One region of the Thermodesulfovibrio sp. 1176 genome, then DNA from elsewhere that is predicted to be linked to it. Evidence: riboswitches for the same ligand, from Rfam matches in the RefSeq annotation. Region 1 holds a riboswitch; the other holds the start of a gene.
The links. Region 1 has a riboswitch for cobalamin ahead of QI155_RS08020 (TonB-dependent receptor). Riboswitches for the same ligand answer to the same signal wherever they lie in the genome.
Positions count from the first base shown of each region.

Region 2: linked by a shared signal. The riboswitch ahead of metE (5-methyltetrahydropteroyltriglutamate--homocysteine S-methyltransferase) and the one ahead of QI155_RS08020 (TonB-dependent receptor) in region 1 are both predicted to bind cobalamin.

Region 1 covers NZ_JARZRZ010000004.1:49,899-56,901, reverse strand. Annotated here, with positions in the region: gene QI155_RS08025 (hypothetical protein) at 1-1,413, opposite strand, end outside; cobalamin riboswitch at 1,541-1,751, shown strand; gene QI155_RS08020 (TonB-dependent receptor) at 1,784-3,742, shown strand; gene QI155_RS08015 (helical backbone metal receptor) at 3,744-4,529, shown strand; gene uvrB (excinuclease ABC subunit UvrB) at 4,519-6,534, opposite strand; gene hemB (porphobilinogen synthase) at 6,538-7,003, opposite strand, start outside.
Region 2 covers NZ_JARZRZ010000001.1:102,771-109,773, reverse strand. Annotated here, with positions in the region: gene QI155_RS00575 (TlyA family RNA methyltransferase) at 1-547, shown strand, start outside; gene QI155_RS00570 (permease) at 537-1,703, opposite strand; gene QI155_RS00565 (metalloregulator ArsR/SmtB family transcription factor) at 1,721-2,065, opposite strand; cobalamin riboswitch at 2,124-2,314, shown strand; gene metE (5-methyltetrahydropteroyltriglutamate--homocysteine S-methyltransferase) at 2,345-4,591, shown strand; gene QI155_RS00555 (ribonucleoside triphosphate reductase) at 4,851-7,003, shown strand, end outside.

The sequences.
Region 1 (7,003 bases):
AAATTCAAACTCTGTATTCCATCCAATATTTCTCTTAAAAAGTTCTTTTTCATAAAACTGATTTAAATTGTATTCTACATTTTTCCATTCTGGAAAAGGTGTTAAAGTTAAATAGGTTACTTTAATTTTGGTTCTATCTATTTTATCAATTTTTAAAATATCTTCAATTTTTTCACCAAAAAGCATTATATTAGCACGGAAAAAAGGATTAATATTTAAATCATTTTGTTGTCCCGAAATATTTAAGAATGAAACAAGTTTCACCCCAAAGTCTTCATTACCAAAGGATTCATCACATTTCCATTCCCAGTTAAAGGGTACAGAGTCCTTTGGTCTACCAGATAATTCTGATTTACCCTCTGAATAACCCTCACAAGTAACCTGAGAAGGTAAGGGAATTGTAACTTTCTTTAAAAAATCCTTTGATATCATTTCCTTTTGCAGTTTAAAATGTTCTCTTGGATATATATATTTGATTTTTATAGGTTTGTTATCTCTCAGACTGTAACCTAATTTGTTCAGACCCTCTTCTATCTCATTTACTTCCTTCAAAAATTTTTGAAAATCTACTGTTTTAGTTTTTCTTGTAATTAAAGGCTTGTCATTAAACCATATTGTCTTTTCCTTTAAAATAATCACTTCTTTACCATCTTTATCTTTTGTGACAAATCTGGCGAATTCATCAGGCTGAAAACCAATAAATTTTATCGGAGGAAGTTTTTCCATTAAAAATTTTTCTTGAGGTATTCGCAGAACCCTACCCTTTTTTAATATACCTTCAGGAATCTTCGATACTTCAAGGCATTTAGGATGAAAACTCTTTTTGAAATCAGGATGTGGATGACATTCATTCTGTTGTTTATAGTGTTGATTATTGTAGATAGAAAAAGATGCATAAATTGCAGAATCCCTACACTGTAGAGGCTCTTTTGAAACCCATCCCCACACATCAATATATCCTTTTTGTAAATCTTTTTCAGTTACTACAAATCCAATAACTGGAAATCCACTATAATGATAGACAGGAAAAGCTGGGGTTGGTCCGTAATACTCTAAAAGATTAGTCTCATTTTCAGAATATTTGATTCCAATAAGCCTCAAAGACATAGTTTTTGACCATGATTTGACAGCCAAGCCTGATGGTCCTTCAAATGCACAATCATATATTTTTTGGTATTGAATTCCGGGAATTGTTTTTTTCTGTGTAAATCTGATCCTGACTCCAACAGATAATTTTTGTCCCTGATCAGGTTCTTTAGAAAATAAAATATCTTCTATCTCAGCACACCAATATGTTTTTCCTATATCTACCGATTTTATTGTCGGAGGTGTTGTTGTTTTCATCTGGGCATCTAAAAAAGAAGGAAAAACTAAAATAAACATTAGAAATAAATATAAAAATTTTGTTCTCATTGCCTTACTCTCCGTATATATCAATTTTTAAAACATCTTCGACATTAAAAATTTTTCCAATTTTATCAAAATTTTATTGACTTTTCAACAGTAATTTCAATTAGTATGAAAATCCTTAAACTTTAAAATCAAAAATATTTGACTTGATATATAAATTTTTTATATACTTTTTTGGCTGGATTCAAGGGAAGTGAGGTGAGAATCCTCCGCTGCCCCGCAGCCGTGTTGGGAACGAAAGCCCATTAAGCCACTGTCATGGGTAATACCATGATGGGAAGGCGGGCAAGTAGGTGCATTAGCCCTAAGCCGGAAGACCTGTCCAGCTGGAGGCTCTTTGAGCTTCCAATTTCCTCGCGGGAGGGTGAACTTTATGTTTATAGTTTTACTATCTTTAATTTTTTTATTTTCCTTTCAATCAGTTTATGCATCAGAAAATCAGTTCGAAGATATTATAGTTACAGCAACGAGATATGATGAAGAAATTTCCAAAATTCCCTCATTCATCACAGTAATATCAGAAGAAGATATTAAAAATTCAACTGCCCAAACAATCCCTGATATCTTAAAAAAATTTGGTATCCATGTAAGTGATATTACAGGAAATAAAAGATCTTACAATATAGATATTCGAGGCTTTGGAGAAACCTCTCCTTCCAACTTACTCGTTCTTATTGATGGAATGAAAATTAATCAACCAGACCTTAGTGGAACGGACTGGTTATTAATTCCTTTAGAGCGAGTAGAAAAAATAGAGATAATAAGAAGTTCAGCGGGAAGTGTTTTATACGGAGATAATGCAACTGGTGGAGTTATAAACATTATAACAAAAAAAACAGAAAAACTTAATGCAGGAATAACAATTTCAGCTGGTGGTTACGAGACATTCAAGCAGTATGCATACGCAACTGCGGAGTTAAATGCCTTTTCTCTTTATCTTTCAGGTAGTTATTTAAATTCCAATGGATACCGAAGAAACAGCGATATAGAATCTAAAGATTTCGGCTTAAAATTAAATTACTCTATTAACGGTAATATCAATATAAAATTTAATAGTGGATATCACAAGGATAACACAGGTCTTCCAGGTGCATTAAAGGAAAGTGATATTTCTGCTGGTATTTCAAGGAAAGAGTCAACTCATCCAAATGATTTTTCAGAAACAGAAGATTACTATTTAAAGTTAACTCCAGAGATTTATTTTCTGGGAGACAATATATTTAAAATTGACCTTTCTTACAGAAAAAGAGCATGGATATCTTTTGCTTCAGGTGATTGGGGAGATTTTTTAGGTGATAGTGAGATGAAAACTTTTGGAATTCTTCCTCAGTTTATTTTTAAACAAAAGTTTTACTGGGGGAAAAACTCTTTAACAGCAGGCTTTGATTATCAAAAGACAACTAATAAAATCATTAATAATGGAGTATTTTTTGGTTTTCTATTTACCAGTGAATATAAGCTAAGAAAGAAAAATTATGGTTACTATATATATGATGAATTAAATGTTTTAGATAATATATCTATTTCTGCGGGATATAGACATGATAGAGCAGATTTTTACTTTTATCCTTCAAATACTGAAACTGTATCTATGCAAGAAGATATCTATACTGTAGGTGTAAACTATAAATTTTATAAAGAATCTTACGCCTATATCAGCTTTACAAAAAGCTTTAGGTATCCTCTTTTAGATGAACTTTACAGTTTCTATACCAATACTGTCAATACAAAATTAAACCCTCAAAAATCTTATGACTACGAAATGGGCTTGAGATATTACTTTAATGACAATATATACTCTAATATTAACTTCTTCAGAATTTACACCTATGATGAAATATTCTTAAATCCTGTCACTTATAACAATGAAAATCTTGATGGAAAAACAAAAAGAGATGGTATAGAGATTTCTTTAAATGCAAAAATTTTTAGCTGGCTCACAGTATTTACTAACTACTCTTATATTAATGCAAAAATAAAAGGTGGACAATATGAAGGTAAAAATATCCCAAATGTTCCAAAACATAAAGCATCTTTTGGATTAAAATCTGATATTACTAAAGAATTCAGCTTCTATCTTGATTGCATCTATATTGGCAGTCGTCCTTTCATCAGTGATTTTTCAAACAGTTTTGATAAGCAGAAAGGTTATTTAGTTTTTAATACAAAAATAACATATAAAAATAAAAATATAAGAGCATTTTTAGACATAAACAACTTATTTAATAAAAGATATTCAGAATATGGCGTTTTGGGAGGCTTTCCAATTGAAAAAACATATTATCCATCTCCAGGGAGAAACTTTCTTATAGGATTATCGGTTAATTTGTAAAATGTTTGTTTTACAACTTATCTTTCTGTTTATTTTTTTTACAAACTCTGTCTTGGCTGAAGAGCCTCAGCGAATAGTTTCTTTAGCGCCTAATGTGACAGAAACTTTGTATTATCTTGAAGCTAATGATAAACTTATTGGTGTTACAAACTATTGTAACTGGCCTGAGGAAGTTAAAAATAAACCTAAAATAGGAGGGATGATAAATCCCTCCTTTGAAAAAATTTTATCTTTAAAACCTGACCTTGTAATAATTTCAAGAGATGGTACCCCAAAAGAAGTTTATAAAAGACTTATAGATTTAGGACTTAATGTTTATGTTTTTGCACCGAAAAATCTAAAAGAACTCCCACAGGAAATAATCAAACTTGGCAATATAATCGGCAGGACAAAAAAAGCTAAAGAGGTTGCTCAGAATTTTCAAAGAGAAATCAATAAAATAAAAAAGGTTTTTCATGGAGAAAAAGCTCTTTTTATTATATGGCATGAACCAATTATAGTTGCGGGAGAGTCATCCCATATTGATGAAATCATGAAAATTTTAGGATTAAATAATATTGCAAAATTTTCTTCGATGAATGTTGAAGAAATAATTAAAAAGAATCCTGAGGTAATATTTTTAGGTACAGGACATGAAGTAACTGTAAAACATTTACTTTTTCAACTTAAAGATACAACTGCTTTAAAAAAGGGAAATATTTTTTATGTTAGTGATAAGGTATATCGTTTAAGTCCTCGAATCATAGAAGGAATAAAGGAAATGGTAGATATAAAAATTAAGAAGTAAGCTTTGCTCCTAATTTTATCATCTTTTCTTTTATTTTAAATATTTTATCCCTTATTGTAGCTGCTTTTTCAAATTCAAGATTTTCTGCTGCATGTCTCATCTCAGATTCAAGTTTTTTAATAGTTTCTTCATTTAGCTCATATTCTTGAACTTCTTCTTCTACAACATCAACAGTAAAGTAATCTCTTTCATAAATTGACGAAAGTATATCTTTAATCTTACTTTTTACTGTTTCAGGGACAATTCCCATTTTTTTGTTGTATTCAAGCTGAATTTTTCTACGTCTTTCAGTCTCTTCAATTGCTTTTTTCATTGACTCTGTAACGGTATCTGCATAAAGAATTACAGTGCCATTTACATTTCTTGATGCTCTTCCTGCTGTCTGTATAAGAGACCTTTCTGAGCGAAGAAATCCTTCTTTGTCTGCATCAAATATTGCAACAAGGGAGACTTCAGGAAGGTCAAGCCCTTCTCTTAAGAGATTTACGCCTATCAAGACATCAAACTTTCCGAGTCTGAGATCTCTTAAAATTTCAATTCTTTCAAGGGTGTCAATATCTGAATGTAAATATTTTGCTTTAATTCCTAAGCTTGTATAATAATCAGTTAAATCCTCTGCCATTTTTTTTGTAAGGGTTGTTACAAGAACTCTTTCTCCCTTTTCAACTCTTTTCTGGATTTCATCAAGAAGGTCTTCAACTTGATTTTTTGCTGGATGCACTTCCATTTTTGGGTCAACAAGACCTGTTGGCCTTATAATTTGCTCAATTATTCTTCCATTTGATTTTTCAATTTCATAATCCCCTGGCGTTGCAGAAACATAAATTACATAATTCATTCTATGTTCAAACTCTTCAAATTTCAATGGTCGGTTATCAAGTGCCGATGGAAGTCTAAATCCATAATCAACAAGAGTTTGTTTTCTTGAACGGTCACCCTCATACATTCCGCCAATCTGAGGCACCGTTACATGACTTTCATCAATAACTGTTAAAAAATCTCCCTTTGATGGTCCTGCATATATGTAATCAATCAAAGTGAATGGAGGCTCACCAGGAAGTCTTCCACTAAGATGTCTTGAGTAGTTTTCTATTCCATGACAGTGTCCAAACTGGCTTAAAAGTTCCATATCAAAACGGGTTCTTTTTTCGATTCGCTCTGCAAATTGATCTTCTCCTCGCTCTTTGAAATATCTTATTCTTTCCTCCAATTCTTCCTCAATTGTTTTTAATGCTTCTATGAGTCTCGGCTCTGGAGTTACCCAATGACTACCTGGTGGAATAAAAATTCTATGAATTCTTCTAATCCTTGTTCCTGAAAGGGGGTCTATTTCATAGATTGCATCAATTTCATTATCAAAAAATTCTACCCTGTATGCTTTATCTAAACAATGGGATGCGTAAATATCCACCACATCTCCACGAACACGAAAGGTTCCTCTTCTGAACTCATCTTCTGCTCTTGTATAAAGAATTTCAACGAGTTTTCTCAGTAAAGCCTCCCTTTCAGTAATCATTCCTTCTTCAAGATTAATATGCATTGCCATGTAGTCATCAGGAGAGCCAATTCCATAGATGCAGGATACAGAGGCTACAACAATAACATCTCTTCTGGTAAGAACACTTAAAGTAGCAGAGTGTCTCATTCTGTCAATGTCATCGTTTATTAAAGCATCCTTTTCAATGTAAGTGTCTGACTCAGGTATATATGCCTCAGGTTGATAATAATCGTAATAGCTTACATAGTATTCAACAGCATTATATGGGAAAAGTTCCTTTAATTCACCGTAAAGTTGTGCTGCAAGGGTTTTATTATGGGCAATAACCAATGTGGGTTTGTTAATTTTTGCAATTACATTTGCAATTGTAAAAGTTTTTCCAGAACCTGTAACACCAAGTAAAACTTGATGCTTGTATCCCCTTCTTATGCCTAAGGCAAGCTCTTTTATTGCCTTTGGCTGGTCTCCCTTTGGTTTAAAGGATGTGGATAATATAAATTTATCCATTAATTATTTTTGAAGAAGTTTTGCAGCTTTCTTGGCAAAGTATGTAAGAATTATGTCTGCTCCTGCTCTTTTTATTGCTGTAAGTATTTCTATCATTACAGCTTCTTCATTAAGCCAGCCAAGCTGGGTTGCTGCCTTTACCATTGAATACTCTCCACTTACATTGTAAGCTGCAACAGGAACATGGAATTTTTGCTTTACATCTGAAATTATATCAAGATAGGCAAGTGCTGGCTTAACCATTACTATATCTGCACCTTCTTCAACATCAAGGGCTACTTCTTTAATAGCTTCTCTTCTATTTGCTGGATCCATCTGATAACTGCGTCTATCACCAAAGGCTGGTGCACTCTGTGCAGCTTCTCTAAAAGGTCCGTAAAAGGCAGAGGCATATTTTACTGCATAGGATAGTATTGCTACATCTGTAAATCCTTCATCATCAAGTACTTTCCGAATCCTTCCAACTCTT
Region 2 (7,003 bases), on a different contig from region 1:
GCTTAAACTTGAAAAGGCATTAAAGGAATTTTCAATAGATGTTAAAGAAAAAGTAGCAATGGATGTTGGTGCAAGCACAGGAGGATTTACAGACTGCCTGATTCAACATGGAGCTAAAAAAGTTTATGCGATAGATGTGGGATATGGACAACTTGCCTGGAAATTAAGAACAGACCCAAGAGTTATTCCCATTGAAAAAACAAATATTAGATATATTCAAAAAGAAAAAATCCCTGAAAAAATAGATATTGTTACAGTAGATGTCTCTTTTATATCCCTTAGGCTTGTTATTCCTAAAATTCTTGAATTTCTTAAGCCCGATGGTGAAATTGTAGCATTAATTAAGCCACAGTTTGAAGCAGGGAAAGGGGAAGTTCCTCGAGGAGGGGTTATAAAAGATGCTGAAAAAAGAGAAAAAATTATAAAGGAAATGAGAGACTTTTTTGAAAGTCTCGGATTAAAAGTCATTGGTATAACCCAATCTCCTATCCCTGGACAGAAAGGAAATATTGAATATTTAATTTATTCAATCAATACTAAACAATAGCACCAAATATCATTCCAGAAATTGTTGCCATAATTATAACTAAACTTACGTAAACAGCAGTTTTTTTAAATCCTATTGTTCTCATTATGACAATCATACTCGGAAGACTAAGAGCTGGTCCTGCAAGAAGCATTGCAAGGGCTGGGCCTTTACCCATTCCAGCACCTAACAATCCCTGAATAATTGGCACTTCTGTTAATGTTGCAAAGTACATAAAAGTACCTACAATGCTTGCTATTAAATTAGCCTGTAAAGAATTATCTCCTACAGTAGAATAAACCCACTCAGAGGGTACAATACCTTCATGCCCAACTCGTCCAAATAAAAAACCTGCTACAAGGACACCTATGAAAAGTAATGGAATTATTAGATAGGCATAATACCATGTCTGATAAACCCATTGAACAAGTTCATCTTTATTAAACCACTTGAGACTCCAAATCAAGACAAGGGTAAAAAATCCTATGGCTAATATCCATTTAAGATTGTAAACAATCCACCAGAAGGCAACGGCTCCTTCCTGAGGTCTGCCCCAATTAGCAAAAATTAGAAGCCCTATCATAAAAAATAAATGCATTGCCACTTGATAAAGCGGTTTAGACTGTAGCCCTGAAACTTCAAAATTCTCATCTGACTGTCTTTTCTTTTCCTCTTTTAAAAAAATTAAATGCATGAGTAAACCTATGATAACACTGAAAAGCACCGCTCCTACTGCTCTTGCTATACCAATATCCCATCCAAGAACTCTGGCAGTCAAGATTATTGCTAAAACATTAATTGCAGGACCAGAATACAAAAAAGCAATTGCAGGACCAAGTCCCACTCCTCTTTGATAAATACTCATAAAAAGAGGAAGAATTGTACAGGAACATACTGCCAGTATCGAACCAGATATGGCAGCTACACCATAGGAGAGCACCTTATTTGCCTTTGCACCGAAATATTTCATAACAGAGGCTTTATTTACAAAGACAGCTATTGCTCCCGCAATGAAAAAGGCAGGGACCAGGCAAAGAAGAACATGTTCCTGGGCATACCATTTAGCTAAAGCAAGGGATTCAAATATTGCCTTTGTAAACCTCTGATTTTCAATGGGAAGAAAGTAAAAGACAATAAAAATAAAAAAAATCAAAGCAAGTTTGTATCTTTCCTTCAATTTAGCCTCCCTTTTAATTATGTTTTACAATAACGAGGGGATTGATTGGCTTTAAAATTTTTTAAAGCTTCAAGTTCCTTTTTAATTTGTTCATCTGAAATTTTTTCAAGAACAGAAAGAATTAAAAATCTTTTAAATATATCCACATCATCAAGGCTGTAAAGAATCCATTTTCCCTTTCTTCTTATTTTTACTAATCCTGCCTCCTTTAATATTCCTAAGTGAAATGAGACCTTCGGTTGCACCATATCTAATGCTGAAACTATCTCACATACACAAAGTTCGCCCTTTTCAAGAAGTTTGATAATTTTTAAACGCGTCTCGTCAGATAAAGCATGAAAAATTTTAACAATTTCTTTCATAAAGAAATATAAAAAAATTTTTATATATATGTCAACTGAATTTTTTTATTCTTGACATACTATTAAGAATTAATTTAATCTCAAAAATGCTGGATATAAGGGAAGAGGGGTGAGAATCCCCCGCTGCCCCGCAGCCGTGTAGGGAACGAAAGCCCATGAATGCCACTGTCTGCAAATGCAGATGGGAAGGCGGGCAAGTAGGCGCATTAGCCCTAAGCCGGAAGACCTATCCAGCCTGATAGCCTTTGGCTGTCAGAAAACCTCGAGGGAGGAAAATTTATGCCTGTTAAAACAACTGTCTTTGGTTATCCTAAAATTGGACCTCAAAGAGAACTTAAAAAGGTCCTTGAATCCTATTGGAATGGTAAAATCTCTCAAGCAGAACTTATGGAAGCATCTGAAAATTTAATCCTCAACAATGCTAAAACAATTGCAAAGCACGGAATTGACATTATTCCATCAAATGAATTTTCCTTCTACGATTTTATTCTTGATCTTTCATTAATGTTCAATGTAATTCCAGAAAGATTTAGAAAAATTGAAAATCCTCTGGAAAAGTATTTTGCAATTGCAAGAGGAACAGCAGATGCACCTGCTTCAGAGATGACAAAATGGTTTAACACAAACTATCACTACATTGTTCCTGAAATTGAAAGTAATACCGAGTTTGAAATCACAGAAAATAAGCCCTTGAAGGAGTATGAACTTTTAAAATCATCTCTTAATTTTAAAACAAAACCTGTTATAACAGGACCTTTTACCTATCTTTACTGTGCAAAAGTAGCAGACTACGCTTATTTTCTTGATAAAATAACTTCTGTTTACCGCGGTCTCCTTAAAGAACTTGAGGAATCTGGTGTAGAGGAAGTTCAATTTGATGAGCCTGCGATGGTTCTTGATTTAGATAATAAAACTATGAGAGAAGTCATTGACTGTTATAAAAAAATTACAAAGCCTTTTAACAAAATAAAAATCTATGTTCAGACTTATTACGAGGCTTTATCAGAATATGAAAGGATGGTTTATGAACTACCAGTCCATGGCATAGGATTTGATTTTGTAGATGGGAAGGAAAATCTTGAAAACATTTCAAAGTTCGGCTTTCCAAAGGATAAATTTCTAATAGCAGGTGTTGTCTCAGGAAGAGACCCCTGGAGGACAGATTTTAAAGAAATTCTAAAACTCATTGAAATACTTACAAAATTCACTGAAAAAATAATTCTTTCAAACTCCTGTCCTCTCATACATCTTCCAGTAACAATTAAAAATGAACACCTTCCTGAAGAACTCTTAAAGGTATTAAGCTTTGCTAATGAGAGACTTGAAGAACTTGCGATTCTTAAAACAGTAATAAATGAGGGGAAAGAACCACCTCTGCAGGATTTATCTATGAAATTTGTTAATCTAAATGTTTCAGAAAAAGTTTCTCAGATTAGTCAAAAGACTCTTCAGAGAAAACCTGAATTTGCAGAGCGATATAAAAAACAGATGGAAAATTTAAAACTGCCTTTATTCCCCACAACAACAATAGGAAGCTTCCCCCAAACTACTGAATTAAGAAAAGCAAGGGCAGATTACAAAGTTGGCAGAATCTCCCTTGAGGAATACGAGAACTTTATCAATAATGAGATAAAAAAAGCAATAGAGATTCAGGAAAAAATCGGACTTGATGTTCTTGTTCATGGAGAGTTTGAAAGAACTGATATGGTTGAATTTTTTGCTGAAAAGCTACAGGGATTTGCTATAACAAAAAATGGATGGGTTCAGTCCTATGGCTCAAGATGTGTAAGACCACCGATAATTTATGGTGATGTATGGAGAGACAAACCTTTAATTCTTAAAGAAACGCTTTATGCCCAGTCTCTCACAAAAAAACCAGTAAAGGGCATCTTAACAGGACCTGTTACAATTCTTCAGTGGTCCTATCCAAGAAAAGATATTCCAAAAGAGGAAATTGCTTATCAGATTGCTCTTGCACTTAACGAGGAGGTAATGGAGCTTGAAAAAGCTGGGATTAAAATCATTCAGATTGATGAACCAGCTTTCAGAGAGGGAATGCCTCTTAAAAAAGCAAAGGTTAATCAATACTTTGATTGGGCAATCAAAAGTTTCAGAATTGTTACCCATTCAGTAAAACCAGAAACACAGATTCATACTCATATGTGCTATTCAGATTTTAATGATATAATTGAAAAAATCTACGAAATGGATGCTGATGTCATATCAATTGAAGCATCAAGAAGTAGGGGAGAAATCCTAAAAGCCTTTGAAAAGTTTAAATATGACAGAGGCATTGGAATCGGAGTATATGATATTCATTCGCCAAGAGTGCCCCAATTAGAAGAAATGATTGAAATTGTTGAACGTTCAATAAAGCTTATTGATATATCCCTTTTCTGGATTAATCCTGACTGTGGACTTAAAACAAGAGGATGGCAGGAAACCATTGCATCACTTAAAAACATGGTTATGGTTGCTCTTTTATTTCGTGAATCATGTCGAGGCACTCAATGTTCCAAAGTATAGCATTGAATCATATGCTTAATGAATCCTCCTTGTCATTCAAAGGTAGTCAATGGCGCACTTTCCAAAAAGTCCATAACTTTTTGGGGCATTCTTGTCCTGAGAAATATATATTTGGAAAACAGGAGATTCTTCGCCTTCAGCTCAGAATGACATTAAAAAATCAAAATAACAAAAAAAAGCAGGATTATAAAAAAAGAGTAACTCAAATGTTCAAAATGATAAAAGGAGATGAAAAAATTTTTCGTAGGAGGAGGATAAAATGTTTAAAAATATAATAAAGCGTGATGGTAGAGTAGTCCCCTTTGATCCTGAAAAAATCACAAAAGCCATAACAAAGGCAGGGAAAGCAACAGCAGAGTTCGATTATGATACTGCCCGCAGACTTACAATAAAAGTGCTGCTTCTTGCAGAAGAACTCATTCGTGACCGTGACCCTCATGTTGAGGAAATTCAGGACATTGTTGAAGAGATTTTGCTAAGCAGTCCCTATCGAAAAACTGCGAAGGCATACATTATTTACCGTGACCAGCATGCACGTATGCGTGAAATTGCCCGTCAAGGTGGGCTTGAATTGATTGACAATTATCTTAGCAAAGTTGACTGGCGAGTAAGGGAAAACAGCAACATGAGCTTTTCTCTTCAGGGATTAAATAATTACATATCAAGCGAGATAAGTAAAAGCTACTGGTTACATAAAATCTATCCCCCTGAAGTAAGAGATGCCCACATAAATGGTGATTTACATATTCATGATTTGAATGTAATTGCTCCTTACTGTGTTGGTTGGGACTTAATGGATTTGCTTGTTCGTGGTTTTGGTGGAGTATCAGGAAAAGTAGAATCCCGTCCTGCAAAACACTTCCGTAGTGCTCTTGGACAGGTTGTAAATTTTCTTTTTACCCTTCAGGGAGAGGCTGCAGGAGCTCAGGCATTCAGCAATGTAGATACCCTTCTTGCACCATTTATTGCCTATGACGGGTTGAATTATAAACAGGTAAAACAGGCTTTACAGGAATGGGTTTTTAACCTGAATGTACCAACAAGGGTTGGTTTTCAATGTCTTTCAGAAGATACAGAAATTTTAACATTAAATGGATGGAAAAAATATAACGAAATAGAAATTGGTGATTCTATTTACACTTTTAATATAAAAACTGGAGAGATTGAATCTAAATGTGTCAGATATGTCTTTAGAGAGCACTATAAAGGAGTTATGTATTGCCTGAAAAATCGCAGTCAAAATCAGCTAATTTCTCCAAGGCACAGAATTGTAAGAAAAGTATTCAATAAAGAAGAATATCTACTTGAACCAATTGAAAAGACATTGCAATTAAAATCTCCAATAGCCATTCCTGTGGTTGGGAAAAATATAAATTCAGATTATTCAATATCGGATGATGAAATAAAATTATTAGCTTGGGTTCTTTCAGAAGGAAGCATTGAAAAAGAAGGAAGTTACCGAGTGAGTATTTATCAGTCAGCAAAAGCCCATAAAGAAAATTATGAAGAAATTGTTGCTTTACTTAATAAATTTGGTTTTGAATATGATATAAAAATACAGAAATCTCTTGGCACATGTGAGCACATAAGACTAAAACCTTCATCAAGCAAAAAGGTTCATGAAATTATAGGTTCCAGAATAAAAAAATTTCCTGAATTTTTATACAATCTCAGCCAAAGACAGGCAAGGTTATTTTTAGAAGTCTACATAAAAGGAGATGGATGGAATGAGAAACATAGAAAAAGAATAACAGTGACAGATAAAGAATTTGCTGATGGATTAACAGCCATAGCAGTTTTAGCAGGATATAATTTTAATATTAAAGAAAGAGTAGTCGGAGGCATTTCAAAAAAAACTCAGTACATAATTACACTTACGGATACTAATGATGATTACATAAACAAAATAGAAAAAGTAAATTACAGTGGAATTATATGGAGTGTTAACACCGATAATGAAACAGTCATTGCCAGAAGAAATGGGCAGGTCTTTATTACGGGCAATACTCCCTTCAGTAATATCACCTTAGACCTGAAAGTTCCAGAACATCTTAAAAAACAGGCAGTAATTATCGGAGGTCTTCCTCAGGAAAACACTTATGGAGAATTCCAGAAAGAGATGGATATTTTTAATCAGGCACTTTTTGATGTTTTGACTGAAGGAGATGCAAAGGGAAGAGTATTCACATTTCCTATACCAACAATCAATATAACAAAAGATTTTGATTGGGATAGCCCTGTTATAGACCTAATCATGTCTGCTACTGCAAAATACGGAATTCCTTATTTTGCAAACTATGTAAACTCTGATTTAAAACCAGAGGATGCAAGGTCAATGTGCTGTAGACTCAGACTTGAAACCCGTGAACTTAAACATCGTGGTGGAGGACTTTTTGGTTCAAATCCTCTCAC